3 regions of the Mycobacterium conspicuum genome follow, and region 1 is predicted to be linked to each of the others. Evidence: predicted binding sites of a transcription regulator. Region 1 holds the regulator's gene; each other region holds the start of a gene.
The links. The regulator LexA, encoded in region 1, represses DNA repair genes until DNA is damaged. The targets are predictions, from matches to a motif close to CGAACANNTGTTCG.
Positions count from the first base shown of each region.

Region 1 (2,264 bases):
CGGGGCCATCAAGGCCGCCTGGGACAAGCTCCGCGGTCCGACCGGCAAGCTCGGCGCTCCGGTGGCCGATCAGGCGACCGACGGTGACTCGGTCTCGCAGCGATTCACCGGCGGCAAGATCGCGTGGAACCGCGACACCAACACGTTCAGCACCGACCCGGCGAACCTGGCGCCGCTGTTGTCCGGTCTGCAGGTGGCGGGCCAGAACCAGCCGAGCGGCTCGACGACCGCACCCCACGCCAAGGGCTTCGCCTGGCAGTGGTGGTGGCTGGTGGCCGCCGTTGCGGCGGTGTTGCTGGTCGTGTTGGTGGGCTTGCTGGTGCTGGGCTGGTGGCGGCGGCGCGACGCGCGTCGTGCCGCCCGTGCGGGCGCGCCGGCGGGGGACTACCAGGATGATCACACCGGTGGCTACGACGCCGACGCGCGTTGGCCCGTCGCCGACGCGGCGTTCCCCGGAGCACGCGCCGACGAGCTCGACGCCGACGATCCCGACGCGGTGGACACGACGCCCACGCCCGTCGTGTCGGATCCGGCGCTGTCGCGTGCCGTGTTCCGCGGCGCTGCCGAAGCCGAGCTTGCGGACGACGCCTATCCGGAGGACCTCTTCTCCGAAGGCCCGCCGGAGCCCGCCGCCGAAGATGACGTGTTTTCCGAGGGGCCTCCGCCGGATGTCGCGTATCCGGATGAGGTCTTCTCCGAGGGGCCGCTTCCCGACATCGTCCACCCGGACGACGTCTTCTCCGAAGGCCCCCCGGAGACGGTGGCGGGCGACGACGTCTATTCCGACGACGTGTTCGCCGAGCCCGACTATTCGGAGCCTCCCCCGACCGCACGAACCGGGCGGCACCACGCCGCGGTGAACGGCGCCGAGGAGGACGAGCCCGCCCAGCCCGCTGGGGCCGCCGCGCAGCCGTCGGCGCCCGCGCGGCGCCCGACGATCCACATGCCGCTGGCCGACCCCTACCAGGTGCCCGAGGGTTACCCCGTGAAGGCGAGCGCCGGCTCGGGCCTGTACTACCTGCCCGACAGCGCGCTCTACGACGACACGGTCGCCGAAATCTGGTTCGCCAGTGAGGATGCCGCGCTATCCAGCGGCTTCGTCAAGGCCGACTGACGTCTATACCTTGCGGATTACCGTGACGACCTTGCCGAGCACGGTCGCGTCGTTGCCGGGGATCGGATCGAACGCCGGGTTGTGCGGCATGAGCCACACCTGACCGCCGGCGCGCTTGAACGTCTTGACCGTGGCCTCACCGTCGAGCATGGCCGCGACGATGTCGCCGTTGTCGGCGACGTTCTGCTGTCGCACCACCACCCAGTCGCCGTCGCAGATCGCGGCCTCGACCATCGAGTCGCCGACCACCTTCAGCAGGAACAGGGTCCCCTCACCGACCAGCTCACGCGGCAACGGGAACACATCTTCGACGGCTTCCTCGGCCAGGATCGGACCGCCGGCCGCGATGCGCCCGAGCACGGGCACGAACGTGGGTTCCGGCAGGGCATCCGAGCCGGCGACGTCGGTGCTGGGCGGTGTCACCGCCTCGTCGGCGCCCCGCACGTCGACGGCCCGCGGCCGGTTGGGGTCGCGCCGCAGGTAGCCCTTGCGCTCCAGGGTGCGCAACTGGTGTGCCACCGAGGAGGTCGAGGTCAGGCCGACGGCATCGCCGATTTCGCGGATGCTCGGCGGGTAACCGCGGCTGGTCACCGAAGCGCGGATGACGTTCAGGATGGTGCGCTGCCGCTCGGTGAGCCCGCTGGCTGCTGAGATGTCGTTGCTGTCGCCCATGGCATGAATGTAGCCGCACCACGCCCAAGAATCAAACATGTGTTCGAGACCGCGTGTCGGAGCTCCCGGATCGGGCCGAGAATCACAAGTGTGTAACTCTTGCCGGGATCGGGTATTTGTGCTCCATGACAGGCCACGATCTGGGTTGCGGCGCACAGACCTTGTCGGTGGTCTGGTCTAGCGTTTCGTTCGGGCGACACGCTTCGCTCAAATGTTCGGTATTCGAACATGCGAGCGACTACAGTCGAACACACGAGCGAGAAATCCCGGTCCGGAGGTAGGCAGATGACACTCATCCACACGATCCCGTCGCACCCGTCGGGTACTGGCGCCGTGCAGCGTCGGGTTCAGCGCCCGGTGCCGCGTCCGGTGGCCGGGTCGCGAAGGCCGGCACCATCGCGGCCGGCCGGAGCGCCCATGGTCTACCGCGGTGGCGGAGTCGCGATGTCGGTGGCTCCCCATCGCCGCCGTCCGGTCC
Region 1 covers NZ_AP022613.1:1,756,907-1,759,170, forward strand. The annotation lists gene G6N66_RS08485 (LGFP repeat-containing protein) at 1-1,114, shown strand, start outside; gene lexA (transcriptional repressor LexA) at 1,118-1,786, opposite strand; gene G6N66_RS08495 (LysM peptidoglycan-binding domain-containing protein) at 2,072-2,264, shown strand, end outside.

Region 2 (2,264 bases), 960 kb from region 1:
GCCCGGAAATTTCAGTTGCGCAATGACTTTCAATTCATGCTCGATCTGGGCGTAAGCGCGAGCCGCCTGGTCGGCGGGCCCGTAGCGGTCCCGCGCGCCGGCCATGGTCAGCCGGCGCAGCCAGCTGTCCTCGGTGTGCCCGTCGGGCACGTCGAACGGCGGCAGCTGCGGCGCGATCAGCGCCAGCCCGAATGCGCACTGCTCGCCGAGCTCGGCGGCGGCGGTCACCGCATCGGGCACATGCGCGAACAGCCGGGCCATCTCCTCGCCGGACCGCAGGTGCGAACCCCCGCGCGGGGCCAGCCACCCGGCGGCGGCGTCCAGGGACTGCCGCGCCCGGATCGCGCCCATCGCCATGGCCAGCCGGCTGCGCGACGGATGCGCGAAATGCGCGGCGGTGGTGGCGACGACGCCGACCCCGAAGCGCGGCGCCAGCCCGGCCAGCGTGGCGTTGCGTTCGTCGTCGAGCGGTTGCCCGTGATGGGTCAGCTCGATGGACACCCGGCCCGGCCCGAACCGGTCCACTAGATCGGCCAGCGCCCGTCCCGCCGCGTCCGGGCCGCCCTCGGAAAGCGCTTGGCGCACATGACCTTTGCGGCATCCGGTGAGGATGTGCCAATGTCCGCCGGCCGCCTCGGTCAGCGCGTCGAAGTCGTAGCGGGGCTTACCCTTTTCGCCGCCGGCCAGATGCGCGGCGGCCAGCTGCCGCGACAACCGACGGTAGCCTTCCGGGCCGCGGGCCAGCACCAGCAGATGCGGGCCTGGCGGATCCGGCTGCTCGGTGCGGGCTTGCGATCCCAGTGACAGCTCGGCGCCGAACACGGTACGCACGTCAAGTTCCGCGGCCGCCTCGGCGAACCGCACCGCGCCGTACAGGCCGTCGTGATCGGTCAGCGCCAGCGCACGCAGATCTAGTCGGGCGGCCTCCTCGACCAGTTCCTCCGGGGTGCTGGCGCCGTCGAGAAAGCTGTACGCCGAATGCGCGTGCAGCTCGGCGTACGAGACGGACGACCGGGCCGCCCTCTCGCCGCCGGGCGGCTCATACCTGCCGCGCTTGCGCGACAAGGGAACATCGTCGTTGAGGTCGTGGGGCGCAATGGGCGGCGCACCGGCGTGGCGCGGCTTGCCGTCGAGCACCCGCTCCATTTCCGCCCAACTCGGCGGGCCGTTGAACCATCCCACGCGCGATAGTCTATCGAAAGTATGTTCGATATAGAAGTACGGGCCGAACGGCCGCATACCTTGGAACGGCCTGAGGGGAATTTGCCGTCGGCGGCGGCCGCGAGACTGTCGCTGCAGTTAAACGCATATTTAACAACAAAACACGTTCTTAACCTGCCAGGCCTATCGCCGGGCGGGCCCTCGCCGGATACTGGTACACATTGAAAAAACGACTTTCGGGGATGGACCGTGGCACAGCTGATGGCACCTGACGCCGGCTATCTCAAGGCTCAGGATCCGGCTCGGCGGGCGAGCTTGGCGATCGCCGCGGTCGCGGTCGTCGACGGTGCAGTCCCCGACTACGATCTGCTCAAAACGACTCTGGCAGAACGAATCCAGGCGATACCGCGGTGCAGGCAGGTGTTGCTGACGCATCCGTTCGATGGTGGCGAGGACTGGACGGACTATCCGGGATTCGACCTCGCCCACCATGTCCGCCGGGTGGCCCTGCCGCAGCCGGGCGACGACGCCGAGTTGTTCCAGGCCATCACCCATGCCCTGGAGCGCCCGCTGGATCTGGACCGTCCGCTGTGGGAGTGCTGGATCATCGAAGGCCTGCGCAACAAGAAGTGGGCGATCCTGATGAAGGTGCACCACCGCATGGCCGACGGCGTCTCGGCCGCACACCTTCTTACCCGGCTCTGCGACGACGCCGACGGCGACATGTTCGCCAATCACGTTGGAGTCAAACCGGTTTCGGAGACGCCCACGCGGACCTGGGCCGAGACCTTGCTGCGGGCTTCGGCCGGCGCGTTCACGCGCGCGGCGGAAGCCGTGATCTGGCCCGGCGCGCAGCTATCGCGTCCGGTGACCACCATGCGGCGGTACGGCACGGTGCGGGTTCCCGTCGCCGCGGTCGACGCGGTCTGCCGCAAGTTCGGCGTGACCGCCAACGACGTCGCCCTCGCCGCGATCACGGAGGGCTTCCGTACCGTCCTGCTGCACCGGGGCGACGAACCGCGCGCGGGGTCGTTGCGCACGTGGGAGACGGTCGGCCATCGCCGGTCGGTCATGCTGCCGTACCTGCCCGTCGAGCACAGCGA
Region 2 covers NZ_AP022613.1:794,429-796,692, reverse strand. The annotation lists gene G6N66_RS03800 (error-prone DNA polymerase) at 1-1,182, opposite strand, end outside; gene G6N66_RS03795 (wax ester/triacylglycerol synthase domain-containing protein) at 1,411-2,264, shown strand, end outside.
Region 2: G6N66_RS03800 (error-prone DNA polymerase) is a predicted target of LexA. The motif match lies at 1,197-1,210, and genes of this name have one in related genera.

Region 3 (2,264 bases), 320 kb from region 1:
GTGCCGCCGCGGTTCTTGGCCCCCTCGATGACCAGCTGCAGCTGTTCGCGCACCCGCGGCTGCCCGATGAACTCCTTCAGCGAGCGCGGCCGCAGGCTGACGTCGATGTCCCCTTCGCCGACGGTCAGCGCACCGGAGACCTCCCGGTCGGCATACTCGTCTTCGCTCATCTGCGCCGCTTCTCCTCATCGCTTCGCTCTGCATCGTCGCCGGCGCGGCTCATCGCGCCTTCCCCAGCAGCGACAGGGCGCCGCGTAGCACGTCGGACCTCGACGCATCATGGTCAGTGGCGAGCACCTTGTCGGTGGCCTCCTCGGCCTGCTTGGCCGCAAAGCCAAGGCCGACAAGGGCTTCCACGACGGGGCTGCGCACCGCGTTGCCGTTCACCGCCGGCGCACTCGCCCCGGCGCCGACCAGGCCCACCTTGTCGCGCAGCTCCACCACCATGCGCTCGGCGCCGCGTTTGCCGATGCCGGGCACCCGGGTCAGCGCGGCGACGTCGCCGTCGGCCAGCGCCTGGCGCAGCGCCGCGGCGTCGTGCACGGCCAGCGTCGCCATGGCCAGCCGGGGTCCCACGCCCGAGACCGACAGCAGCGTCAGGAACAGGTCGCGGGTGTCGTGGTCGGCGAACCCGTACAGGGTCTGCGAATCCTCGCGCACGATCATCGCGGTGATCAGCCGGGCCTCGGTCCCGGTTCGCAGCGTGGCCAGCGTGGCGGGCGTCGCGTTGACGCGGTAGCCGACGCCGGCGGCCTCGATCACCACGTGGTCGAGCGCCACCTCGAGGACCTCGCCGCGCACCGAGGAGATCATCGGGCGGCCTTCACTTTCGCCAGGTAGTCGCGCTTGTGCTGCGCGGCCAGCGCTTCGGCGGCCGCCATGCGGGCGATCATCGGCGCTCGCCAGCAGTGGCAGATCGCCAGGGCGAGCGCGTCGGCGGCGTCCGCCGGCGTCGGTTTGGCTTGCAGCCCAAGGATTTTGGTGACCATCGCGGTAACCTGCGCCTTGTCGGCGGCACCGTTACCGGTGACGGCGGCCTTGACCTCGGTGGGGGTGTGGAAATGCACGTCGATGCCGCGTCTGGCGGCGGCCACCGCGATCACACCGCCGGCCTGCGCGGTGCCCATCACCGTCGTCACGTTCAGCTGGGAGAACACCCGCTCGATGGCCAACACGTCGGGCTGATGGGTGTCCAGCCAGTGCTCGACGGCGTCGCTGATGGCGAGCAGCCGCTGGGCCGCCGGTTGATCCGACGGCGTGCGCACCACGTCGACGTCGAGCGCGACGACCTGCCGCCCGCGCCGCCCCTCGACGACCGAGAGCCCACACCGGGTCAGCCCGGGATCGACGCCCATCACGCGCACCGCACGCTCCCCACTTCAAACCGAACAGCTGTTCGATAGCGTAGTCGGTGGGACCGACACCGCCGGGTAGGACACGCGGAACGCCTTGAGGACTCAAACAAAGCTGTTAACTTAATCCCCACTACGGAAGGGTGCGCGTGGGGACTTTGCTGATAGCGCTGGCCGCGGTGCTATTTGTCACCTCCATCGTGGTGCTGGTCGTCGCGCTGCGCCGGCCCAAAGCCCGGCCCAGCGGACGTCAGGATCCGCTCTCGTTTGCCAGCGCCCTACCGCAATTCGGCCCGCAGCAGCTCGGGCCCGGCGCCATCGTCAGCTACGGCGGGGTGGACTACGTGGTCCGCGGGTCGGTCACCTACCGCGAAGGCCCGTTCGTGTGGTGGGAGCACCTGCTGGAAGGCGGCGACCAGCCGCTCTGGTTCAGCGTCGAAGACGACGACGGGCGCCTCGAGCTGGCCATGTGGGTCACCCGCAAGGACCTCGTCGCGCTGCAACCCGGCGGCGATCACGTGGTCGACGGTGTGACGTTCCGCGAGTCCGAACGCGGCCGCGCCGGCTACACCACCGAGGGCACGACGGGCCTGCCGCCCGGCGGCGAGATGGACTTCGTCGACTACGCGAACGCCGACGAAAGCGCGCTGCTGTCCTTCGAGCGCTGGGGCCCGGGCATGCCGTGGGAGGTTTCCACCGGCAAGTCCGTGTCGACCGGCGAGCTCACCGTTTACCCCGCGCCCCCACCCAGCTCGCCGTAGCACCCATGCCGCTTCATCAACTCGCCGTATCGCCGGCCGACGTGGACGGCAAACGGCTCAAGCTCGCCCTCAACGCGCCCGCGCCGCCGACGCTGGCAAGCTGCCGGCTGGAGCACCCCGACGGCGGGGTACTCGTGCTCGGGGTCCTGGG
Region 3 covers NZ_AP022613.1:2,075,754-2,078,017, reverse strand. The annotation lists gene ruvB (Holliday junction branch migration DNA helicase RuvB) at 1-170, opposite strand, end outside; gene ruvA (Holliday junction branch migration protein RuvA) at 220-813, opposite strand; gene ruvC (crossover junction endodeoxyribonuclease RuvC) at 810-1,364, opposite strand; gene G6N66_RS10110 (DUF4178 domain-containing protein) at 1,502-2,113, shown strand; gene G6N66_RS10105 (DUF2617 family protein) at 2,119-2,264, shown strand, end outside.
Region 3: ruvC (crossover junction endodeoxyribonuclease RuvC) is a predicted target of LexA. The motif match lies at 1,386-1,399, and genes of this name have one in related genera.